2 regions of the Thiomonas sp. UBA7699 genome follow, and region 2 is predicted to be linked to the other one. Evidence: predicted binding sites of a transcription regulator. Region 2 holds the regulator's gene; the other holds the start of a gene.
The links. Region 2 encodes HrcA, which represses chaperone genes, less so after heat shock. Its sites were predicted from a motif close to TTAGCACTCNNNNNNNNNGAGTGCTAA; they were not measured.
Positions count from the first base shown of each region.

Region 1: B3H47_RS04125 (co-chaperone GroES) is a predicted target of HrcA. The motif match lies at 2,591-2,617, and genes of this name have one in related genera.

Region 1 is NZ_DLGH01000010.1:655-6,440, forward strand. Features, by position in the region: partial or broken gene B3H47_RS04115 (zinc ribbon domain-containing protein) at 1-327, opposite strand, end outside; gene groL (chaperonin GroEL) at 464-2,104, opposite strand; gene B3H47_RS04125 (co-chaperone GroES) at 2,163-2,453, opposite strand; gene B3H47_RS04130 (type IV pilin protein) at 2,861-3,316, shown strand; gene B3H47_RS04135 (GspH/FimT family pseudopilin) at 3,318-3,800, shown strand; gene B3H47_RS04140 (type IV pilus modification PilV family protein) at 3,797-4,303, shown strand; gene B3H47_RS04145 (PilW family protein) at 4,305-5,621, shown strand; gene B3H47_RS04150 (hypothetical protein) at 5,609-5,786, shown strand, end outside.
Region 2 is NZ_DLGH01000015.1:107,958-113,743, reverse strand. Features, by position in the region: gene B3H47_RS06020 (porin) at 1-625, shown strand, start outside; gene B3H47_RS06015 (universal stress protein) at 760-1,185, shown strand; gene hrcA (heat-inducible transcriptional repressor HrcA) at 1,213-2,232, opposite strand; gene B3H47_RS06005 (NAD kinase) at 2,349-3,242, shown strand; gene recN (DNA repair protein RecN) at 3,268-4,944, shown strand; gene rapZ (RNase adapter RapZ) at 4,941-5,786, shown strand, end outside.

The DNA.
Region 1 (5,786 bases), on a different contig from region 2:
CTGCGCTTGCCGATCAGCGGCCTCCTGCGCCTGTCGCTCGGCTTGCCGCCGGGACTGCTCGGCCTCGGCTTCGGCCCGTCTCGCCTCTTCAGCCCGGCGCGCCTCTTCGTCTCTCAAGGCCTGCGCCTCGCGCTGCGCCTGAAGTTGCGCCGCCTGAAGTTGTGCCGCCTGCTCGGCTTGCTGGCTCGCCTCATTCTGGGGATGGGAGGCAGCAGCCTCTGGGGGCTGCATCGGCTTGACCTGAGTCGGCAACAACGCGCCGCACTGTCGGCAAAACTTGGCGTCTTCTTGGTTCTGCGTGCCGCATTGGGTACAAAAACGTGGCATGTTGGCCCCCAAATCGAAATGGCAACGATCTTAGCGAGAGCGTTGACAGCTTCATGCGTTTTTCATGACAAAAAAGCCCGCCATCCTCACGGATGGCGGGCTTGCGTTGCAGCAGGCTGCTGAACGGGACCTGAAATTACATGCCCATGTCGCCCATGCCGCCCATACCGCCGCCGGGCATGGCGGGTGCGCTCTCGTCCTTCGGCGCCTCGGCCACCATGCACTCGGTGGTCAGCATCAGGGCCGCCACGGAGGCGGCGTTCTGCAGCGCGGTGCGGGTGACCTTGGTCGGGTCGAGAATGCCCATATCCAGCATATCGCCGTAGGTGTCATTGGCGGCGTTGAAGCCAAAATTGCCCTTGCCTTCAAGCACCTTGTTGATCACCACGCTGGGCTCGCCACCGGCGTTGGCAACGATTTCGCGCAGCGGCTGTTCAATGGCACGCAGCACGATCTTGATGCCAGCTTCCTGATCGTGGTTGTCGCCCTTGATCTCGCCTGCGGCCTGACGGGCACGCAGCAGCGCCACGCCGCCGCCAGCCACAATGCCTTCTTCCACCGCAGCGCGGGTCGCGTGCAGAGCGTCTTCGACACGAGCCTTCTTCTCTTTCATTTCCATCTCGGTGGCGGCGCCGACCTTGATGACGGCCACACCGCCAGCCAGCTTGGCCACGCGCTCTTGCAGCTTTTCGCGGTCGTAATCAGAGGTGGCTTCTTCGATCTGGATGCGGATTTGCTTGACGCGGGCTTCGATGTCGGCGGCCACACCAGCACCGTCGATGACGATGGTGTTTTCCTTGCCCACTTCGATGCGCTTGGCTTGGCCCAGATCGGCCAGCGTGACCTTCTCCAGCGTCAGGCCGACTTCTTCGGCGATGACCTTGCCGCCAGTCAGGATAGCGATGTCTTCCAGCATGGCCTTGCGACGATCACCAAAGCCCGGCGCCTTGACGGCCACGGTCTTCAGGATGCCGCGGATGCTGTTGACCACCAGGGTAGCCAGCGCTTCGCCGTCCACGTCTTCCGCGATGATCAGCAGCGGACGGCTGGACTTGGCCACTTGCTCCAGCGCGGGCAGCAGGTCGCGAATGTTGGAGATTTTCTTGTCATGCAGCAGCACGAACGGGTTGTCGAGCACGGCAACCTGTTTGTCCTGGTTGTTGATGAAGTAGGGCGACAGATAGCCACGGTCGAACTGCATGCCTTCGACGATGTCGAGTTCGTTTTCCAGGCTCTTGCCGTCTTCGACGGTGATCACGCCTTCCTTGCCCACCTTGTCCATCGCCTCAGCGATGATCTGGCCGACATTCGCGTCGCTGTTGGCCGAGATGGAGCCGACCTGCGCGATTTCCTTGGTGTTGGAGCAAGGCTTGGAGGCCTTCTTCAACTCTTCGACCAGCGCGGTGACCGCTTTGTCGATGCCGCGCTTGAGGTCCATCGGGTTCATGCCGGCGGCCACATACTTCATGCCTTCGCGCACGATGGCCTGGGCCAGCACGGTGGCGGTGGTGGTGCCGTCACCGGCGTTGTCGGAGGTCTTGGAAGCGACTTCCTTGACCATCTGCGCGCCCATGTTCTGCAACTTGTCCTTCAGCTCGATTTCCTTGGCCACGGACACACCGTCCTTGGTCACGGTGGGGGCGCCGAACGAGCGCTCGAGCACCACATTGCGGCCCTTGGGGCCCAGGGTCGTCTTGACAGCGTTGGCGAGAATGTTCACGCCTTCCACCATGCGGGCGCGGGCGTCCGCACCAAAAATCACGTCTTTTGCAGCCATTGAAATTCTCCGTAAATTTGCAGTTGAAGCAGGAATCAGATCACGCGAATGACGTGAATTACTTCTCGATGACGGCCATCAGGTCGTCTTCGCGCATCACCATCAGCTCGTCGCCGTCGACCTTGACGGTCTGGCCGGCGTACTTGCCGAACAGCACGCGGTCGCCCACCTTCACTGCCATGGCCACCAGCTTGCCCTGGTCGTCATGCTTGCCCGGCCCCACGGCCAGCACTTCGCCTTGATCGGGCTTTTCCGCCGCGCTGCCCGGGATCACGATGCCCGAGGCGGTAGTGGTTTCTTGTTCGATACGCTTGACCACGACACGGTCATGCAGAGGGCGCAATTTCATGCAAATCTCCTGAAGTTTGTGGAAAACCGGGCGCCTGCTCGGAGCCCAATGACAAACCGCCTCCCGGACGATGCCCGGAACCGACGGCCAGAAACCCATTTTGAAGGCGCGTACATGACAGTGCGATGAAGCCGTTGTTAGCACTCACCTTCAACGAGTGCTAATTATAGGGACGGACTTTCGGGTTTCAAGAGCCAGCGCACAAACCTCGCGAGCGGAGGTGATCGACAAGAAGTCCGCCGAGAGGTCGCCCGCCGCCTCATCGCGCCGCCACACTCGTCACTAAATGTACGTAAGGTAAATATTGGAAAAAATCGACCGTTCGTCGCCAGATTCACACCGTTCGTCGGCTCGCTGCGGCAGTTTGTGCAAAGCAATTCCAGAATGCACGCAAGGAGAGTTCATCCATGCAGCGCAACCGCGGTTTCACCCTGATTGAACTGATGATCGTCGTGGCGGTCGTCGCCATTCTGTCGGCCATCGCCATTCCGGCCTACACCAGCTACGTTACTCGCAGCAAGCTGACCGAGGCGTTCTCGAACCTCTCCAGCATGAGCGTGGCCCTGCAGCAGTACTACCAGGACAACCGCACCTATGTTGGCGCTCCCATCTGCGCGACACCGCCCGCCGGAAAGGATTACCAGTTCAGTTGCCCCACCCTGACGGCGACGACTTTCACCCTCACCGCCACGCCGACGGGCGGCCTCGTCGCACCCAGCTACGCCATCGACCAGGACGGCAATAAATACACCACCAGCGTGCCCGCATCAGGCTGGGTCATGCCACCCGGAACCAGTTCCCCGCCTTTGCCCGCTGGAACCACATCGAATGGCTGGGCGCGCGATCAATCCGGAAACACCTGACATGTCCCTCATCAAGTCACGTCAGACGGGCTTCACCCTCATCGAAATGATGGTGACCATCGCCATCGCCGCCCTGCTCGGCCTTATGGTCGTGCCCAATCTGGTGAGCATGGTCGATTCCGGCAAAACCTCGGTGCTGGTCAACAAGTTTCCCCAAGACGTGGCCTGGGCACGCAATCAGGCGGTGACCACGCAGCAGCCGGTCACCATCACCCTTGGGGCAAACAACACCTGTACCTGGAGCACCAGTGTGGGCGGAACGGTGATTGCAGAGCACTCAATGTCGCCAAGCCAAATCGCCGCCAGCTACCCGGGCATTACCTGCAGCATCACCGGCGGCAACACGCAGACGCTCACTTTCGATAGCCAAGGCTTCATCAACACCGCGCCCACCATCACCGTGACCGCTGCGCAAGGCCAGACCTGGACGCTGCAGGTACTCGCCTCCGGCAGTGTGATTCTCAACGCCAACACCGCATCATGACGCTCCAGCCCCCTCCTCCCGCTCGCGCAGCCGCAAATCAGGCCGGCATGTCGCTCATCAGTGTGCTGGTTGCCATCGTCATTTTCGGCCTGGGGATGCTGTCGATCGCATCGCTCTATAGCCTGGCCGTTCCGGCGCAGACCGCCAACCAGGAAGCGCTAGACACTGCGGCTTTCGGCAACCAGTTCTGGGCCATTCTGCAAGCCAGCCCGCAAGTCGTACCGCAGCTCGGCGCGGGCGTCACGCAAAGCTACACCAGCGCATCGGCCAGCGCCCCCGCCGCGTTGCAGCCCTGGCTGGCCAATATCTTCAGCACTCCATCCATGATGCTTCCAGGCGCCAAAGTCACCATCACCACCGGGGCGGGCGCCGACGGTAACCCCTGCGACGTGAGTAACCCCACTGCCCCGCTATGCGGCGTGACGTTGACCATTGCTTGGGCCGCAGGCAAGGGCGGTGGCGGCGCGCGCAGCCAGACGTATCAGTACCAGGTGGGCTTCTGACATGCGACACCTCTCCACCTCTCCTTCCTTATCCGCCGCCCACCGCCAGCACGGCCTGAGTCTCATCGAGCTGATGGTGGCCCTGGTCATCGGGCTGATCTTCGCCATCGCCGTGCTGCTGGTGCAGTCGTCCCTCACCAAGCAGAACGTGGAAATGAGCGATGTGATGCAGCGCGATACCCAGACCCGCGCCGCGCTCGATCTCATCAGTCGCGATCTGTCCAATGCCGGGTTCATGCTCGGCGGCGCTCAGTCGCGCTGCAGCGTGCTGCTGGCCTACGACAGCGGCATTGGCGGCAGCCAGCCGTTTGCCCAGTACCCGGTCTCTGCTGCGTCGCAGCCGCTGACCCTGCCCACCAGCACCCCAGCAGGCAGTACCAACTATCCCAGCATCACACCCGACCCCTCGGCCTATGGCACCAAGCAGCAATTCACCGACATGCTGTTCTTTACCGGCGCCACCAGCGCGCTGCAGACGCCGGGCAACGGCAACCCCACCGCTTACGTCGTGCAGAACTCCACCACCCAAGCCGCCAACGGCCAAGGTGCGCTCAAAAGCAGTGAACTGCCCCTGGCTTCCACCGCCGGACTGAGTGTGGGCGATGCCGCCCTGCTGCGCATGCCGCTCAACGGGAAACTGGTGTGTTTCCGGGTTCCGATCGCCGATATCGGGCCCAGCACTTCACCCTCATCCACTTACATCAGTAGCAGTAGCAGCAGTCTGTTTCCCAGCACCGGGTACGCACCCTTCAACAATCAGCTGATCGCTGCCGGGGCGCTGCCGCCAGGCGGCAGTCTGACCAATCCGAATTTCGTGCAATCGCGCCTCACCGATCTGGGGCCGCAAACCAGCAGCAACGTGCAGACCGTGGTCTATTACATCGGCCAATATGCGAATGCGGGCGGCGGCTCCTATCCAGTCTTGGTGCGTGCCGTGCTCAATGCCCAGACCGACATGCTTGTGAGCTCGCCAGTGCCGGTAGCGGCAGGCGTGGTCAGCCTGCAGGCACTGTTCGGGGTGGATGAAAGCAACTCCGGCAGCGTGACCAACTACCTCACATGGCCCGCCGTCGTGAGCGGGAAGTACACGGCAAATGTGCGCAGCGTGCTGTTCGCACTGGTGACCAAATCGCTACAGAACGACCCCGGATACACCGCGCCTGCAACGATCGCCCTGCCCAGCCCCAGTCTGGGCCCGGCACAGTTCACCCCCTACACCGTACCCACAGGCATTGGTGGCCTGCCTGATTACAGCCACAACCATTTTTCCGTCATCGAATCCGAATTTGCCGTTCGGAACCAGCTATGGCCGCACTGACCCCTAACCTGACGCGTCGTGACGAGGGCGGCTACGTGCTGCTGCTCACTCTCATCACCTTGGTGGTGCTGCTATTCGGTGTGTTGTTCACCATGCGCGGAACACTGCTCCAGGGGGTGATGACCGGCAACACCGTGCAGCGGCAGAAAGACGTGCAAGCCGGTG
Region 2 (5,786 bases):
CGCGAACCAAACAGTCGCCTACGTGTCGCCTGATCTCATGGGCTTTACTGGCACTGCGGTGTACTCTTTCGCTCCTACCTCGGCAACGGTTAATCTGGCACAAGGTGGCAGCACCACCCGGGCCTGGGAACTCAACGGCGCGTACAAAAACGGCCCGATGTTCGCGACGCTCGATTATTTGCGCATCACCAATATCAATGGCTTGACTGCGAATTCGTCTAGCGGCAACGCAGACAAGCATTGGCAAGTAACTGGCGGCTATGATTTCGGTATCGCCAAGGTTACAGGTCTATATCAGGATCTGAAGGTTGATGCTTCCAGCGGCAAGCGGACTGTATGGATGCTAGGCGCTTCCGTCCCGGTGGGCGCAGGTGCGGTGCTGGCTTCTTATGGGCAAGTCAAGGACACGATTTCCAACCCTGACACTGGAAACAATACGGCCAAGCAATACGCTATCGGTTACACCTACTCCCTATCCAAGCGTACCAACCTGTACACCTCATACTCGCACATCAGCAACGACACCAATACGGCACTGGCTGTAGGCGATTCCTCCACTGCGAACCTGGGTGTTGCTGGTCAATCGTCCAGCGGCTTCGCTCTGGGCATCCGTCACAAGTTCTGATCAGCGCAAGCTGCTCTAGCAACTGCTTTGAAAGCCGCCTTCGGGCGGCTTTTTTTCGACTGTATAAATCGCTAAAAGACCGGAGAGCGATCGTAATGCGGCAGGCATAATGCCCGCACAGGGAGGGTTGTTCAATGCACATTGTTCTACCGGTTGACGGATCGACTTACACCGCGCGGGCCGCGCAGGTTCTGGTGCAGCAGGTGCGGCAATACAAGGAGCCGCCGCGCATCACCCTGCTCACGGTGGCGTTGCCCATCGGCACGCCGCTGGCGCGCGCGCAACTGAGCAAGGCCACGCTGGACGCGTATTACCGCGACGTCAGCGCGCAGGCGCTGGCGCCCGCTGAAGGCGTGCTGAAACAGGCCGGGCTGGCGTTCGAGTCTCGTTTTGTGGTGGGCGACCCGGCCGAGCAGATCGCCGCCGAGGTGGCGCGTCTGCAGCCCGACCTGCTCATCATGGGCACGCACGGCCACTCGGCGCTCAAGGGCTTTGTCATGGGATCGGTGGCCAGCAAGGTGGTGGCGTCCACCACGGTGCCGGTGCTGCTGGTGCGGTGAGCCGCCGCGACGGCGCGTTAACAGGCCCTACCGCTGGCTCAGCGCATTGCCCACCAGCTTGGAGGTGATGTCCACGATCTGGATCATGCGGTCGTAGGCCATGCGGGTGGGGCCGATGACGCCGAGGGTGCCGACCACTTTGCCGTCGGCTGCATAGGGTGCGGTAATGACGGAGAGTTCTTCAAACGGCACGGCCTCGCTTTCGCCGCCGATGTAGATGCGCACGCCATCGGCGCGGGCGGAGGCATCCATCAGCTTGAGCAACTGGGCTTTTTGTTCGAACAGATCGAAGAGTTGGCGCAGCTTGCCCAGATTGCCCGCAAAGTCGCCGATGCCGAGCAATTGTTGTTGCCCGGAGATGACGACTTGATCTTGCGGTTGCTGCAACGCCTGACTGCCGGCCTGCACACCGGCCTGCATGAGGGCGACGAGTTCGCTGCGCAGGTGCTCCACCTCGCTGCCGAGCTTTTGCGTGACCTGCTCGAAACTCAGGCCCGAAAAATGGGCGTTGAGGTAATTGGTGGCGGTATTGAGTTCGTTCTGGCTGAGGGCGTGCGGCCAGTGCAGCATGCGGTTTTGCACATCGCCCTCGGGGCTGACGATGATGAGCAGAATGCGATGTTCGCTCAAGCGCAGAAACTCGATGTGGCGAAACGCGGCGCTACGCTGCGGCGCCAGCACCACGCCGACGAATTGCGACAGGCTGGACATGAGCTGCGCCGCCCGCATCATCACTTGTTGCGGCGGGGCGGTGTCGATGTGCTGTTGCAGCGTCTGCGGCAGCAGGTCGGTTGGCATCTGCGGCTGGGCGGTGAGCATGGCGTCCACAAATACCCGGTAGCCGCGCGGGGTGGGAATGCGCCCCGCCGAGGTGTGCGGGCTGGCGATCAGGCCCATGTCTTCGAGATCGGCCATGACGTTGCGGATGGTGGCCGCGGACAACTCCAGCCCCGAAGCGCGCGACAACGTGCGCGAACCCACCGGCTGACCGTCGGCGATGTAGTGTTCGATCAGGGTTTTGAGCAGCAGTCGGGCGCGTTCGTCCATGCGCAAATTTTAGGCTGCAGACGGTGCGCGGGCACGACACGCTACGCCGGACTTGCGCCTGTGCTGTAATTTGCCGCCAGGGCGGTGTTCTCCGCCATGTCTCAACTTTGAACCCCATGCCCCGTACCGTGTTCCAGCAGGTCTTGCTGATCGGCAAGTATCAAGCGCCGCAGGCGCAGCGCAAACTTGGCGAGATTGCCGCGCGGCTGAGCCGGGCCGGGGTGGAGGTCTGGGTGGGCGAGCTCACCGCGCAGCACACCGAGCTGCCTTACCCGGTGCTGCGCAGCAGCGAGCTGGCCGAGCGCACCGCGCAGGGCGGTTGGGTGGCGGTGGTGCTGGGCGGCGACGGCACCATGCTGGGCGCGGCGCGCAGGCTGGCTCCGCTGAATGTGCCCCTGGTGGGCATCAACGCGGGACGGCTGGGCTTCATGACCGATATCGCCGACAGCGAGTGGGAGCCCGCGATCGACGGACTGATGGCTGGCGACTTCGAGCGCGAGGAGCGCGCCATGCTCAGCGGCGCGGTGGAGCGTGCGGGGCAGACCATTTTCAGCGCCATTGCGGTGAATGATGTGGTGGTCAATCGCAACGGCGCGTCGGGGCTGGTGGAACTGAAGGTGGAGGTGGACGGCCGCTTCATGTATGTGCAGCGCGCAGACGGCCTGATCGTCGCCACGCCGACGGGCTCCACGGCCTATGCGCTGTCGGCCTACGGGCCCATTCTGTACCCCAGCGTGGACGGTGTGGTGCTGGTGCCGATCGCGCCGCATACCCTGTCGAACCGCCCCATCGTGCTGCCGGGCGGTGCCGATATCGTGATCGAGGTGGTCACGCCGCGCGACGTGAGCGTGAACTTCGACATGCAGAGCTATGCCGAGCTGATCGGCGGCGATCGCATCCGCATCGCGCAGGCGCCGCATCGCTGCGTGTTTCTCCACCCGCCGGGTTGGAGCTATTTCTCCACCCTGCGCCGGAAACTTCATTGGCATGAAGTGCCCGATGAATCCTGAACATTTGCGTCTTTTCCCCTGAGCCATGCTGCTGCATCTGCATTTGCGCGACTTTGTCATCGTTCCCGAGCTCGATATTGATCTGGCGGGGGGCTTTACCGTGCTCACCGGTGAAACCGGCGCGGGCAAATCCATCCTGATCGACGCGCTCAAGCTCGCCCTGGGCGAGCGCGCCGACAGCAGTGTGGTGCGCGCGGGGGCGCAGCGCGCAGAGATCAGCGCCGAGTTCAGCCTGAGCCCGCCGCTGGCCGCATGGCTGGACGAGCAGGGATTCGCCGCCGAGGCCGACACGCTGCTGCTGCGCCGCGTGATCGACGCGCAGGGCAAGTCGCGCGGCTTTCTCAACGGCAGTCCGGCCACCGCCGCACAACTCAAGGCCGCGGGGGAATGGCTGGTGGACATTCATGGGCAGCACGCCTATCAGGGGCTGGTGCGGCGCGAAGTCGTCACCCACCTGCTCGACGGCTACGCCGGGGCGCAAGACGAAGCCCGGGCCGTCGCGCTCGCCTGGGCCCAGTGGCGCGATGCCGACGCGGCCTTGCAGCAGGCTAGAGGCGACGTCGGCGCGTTGGCTGAAGAACGCGAGCGCCTGCAGTGGCAGTGCGAGGAACTCGATCGTCTGCGTCCTGCCGAGGGCGAGTGGGCCACGCTGGAGAGCGAACACAAGCGACTGGCACATGTCAGCAGTCTGCTCGAAGACTTCGCTCTGGCGCAGGGGGCGCTTGACGGCGAGGACGTGAGTGCGCTGTCTTTGCTGGCGCAGGCGCAGCAGGCGCTGGAGCGAGCGGCGCAGGTCGATGCCGGGCTGCAGCCGCTGGTGCAACAGATCGACGCGGCGCAAACCAGCCTGAGCGACCTCAGTCACGAACTGCGCCGTCTGGCCGAACGTACCGAGGCCGACCCGCAGCGTCTGGCCGAACTCGACGCCCGGCTTTCGGGCTGGATGAATCTCGCACGCAAGCATCGCGTGGCGGCGGCCGACCTGCCGCAAACCCATCACGCCCTGCGCGACAAACTCCAGCAGCTCGACCGCAGTATCGACCTGCCCGCGCTGGAAAGCGCCGAACAGGCCGCGCAGGTCACGCTGCAGAAGGCGGCGGCCAAGCTCAGCGCCAAGCGCCGCAAGGCCGCGCAGCAACTGGCCAAGGCGGTGCAGGCGGCCATGCAGGAACTGGGCATGCCCGGCGGGCGCTTCGACGTGGCGCTCACCCCGCTCGACGCTGTGGGCGCGCGTGGGGCCGAGGCGGTGGAACTGCAGGTGGCGGCGCATCCCGGCGCGGAGCTGCGGGCGCTGGGCAAGGTGGCCAGCGGCGGCGAGCTGTCGCGCATCGCCCTGGCCGTCGCCGTGACCACCAGCGCACTGCAAGACACCGAAACCCTGATTTTCGACGAGGTGGACGCCGGCATCGGCGGCGCCGTGGCGCAAACCGTGGGACGGCTGCTGCGCCGCCTGGGGCGTGACCGGCAGGTGCTGGCCGTCACCCATCTTGCGCAGGTGGCCGCTTGCGCGCAGCAGCATTTCGCAGTGCGCAAGTACAGCACGGACGGGCAGACCGCCAGCCTGCTCGACGCGCTCGACCCGTCACAACGGCGCAGCGAGATCGCCCGTATGCTGGGCGGCAACGCGCAATCGAGCGCCGCGCTGGAGCATGCCAGCGAGCTGCTCTCGGCTTGCGAAACCCCGTCCCTGGAAACCCGATGAGCCCGTCTGAAACCGCTGCTGTCCCAACGCCTGCCGATGCGCGATCGACCCACCAGCTGGTGCTGATTTCCGGGCTGTCCGGCTCGGGCAAGTCGGTGGCGCTGACCGCGCTGGAAGACTCCGGCTATTACTGCGTGGACAACCTGCCGCCGCAACTCATCACCCCGCTGGTCGAGCAGACCCGCGCCTCGGGGCAAAAGCGTGTGGCCGTCGCAGTGGACGCGCGCAGCGCCGAGTCGCTGGCCGACGTGCCGGGTCTGCTCGAAAACCTGCGGGCCAGCTGCGAGGTGCACGCGATCTATCTCGACTGCGCCACCGACACGCTGGTGCAGCGGTTTTCGGAAACCCGCCGCCGCCATCCGCTCACCAGCCGCGTGACCGCGCAGCAGATCGGCAACCCTGCTGCCGCCCGCGGCGAGGGCTACGCCAACGCGCTGATCGAGTCCATCGAGATGGAGCGCGAACTGCTGCGCCCGGTGGCCGAGATCGGCCTACACACCGACACTAGCCAGATGAAGTCCGCCCAGTTGCGCGACTGGATCAAGCAAACCGTGCGGGTGCAGGACAGCCAGATGGTGGTTCTGTTCGAGTCGTTCGCGTTCAAGCGCGGCGTGCCGCTCGACGCCGACTATGTGTTCGACGTGCGCATGCTGCCCAACCCGCACTACGACCCGGTACTGCGGCCCCTGACCGGGCGCGACGCCCCCGTGGCCGAATTTCTGCTGCGCCAGCCCGAGGTGCTGCAGATGCAGGCCGACATCAGCGGGTTTTTGCAGCGCTGGCTGCCCAAGTTGGCTGCCGATCACCGCAGCTATGTCGGCGTGGCCATCGGCTGTACCGGC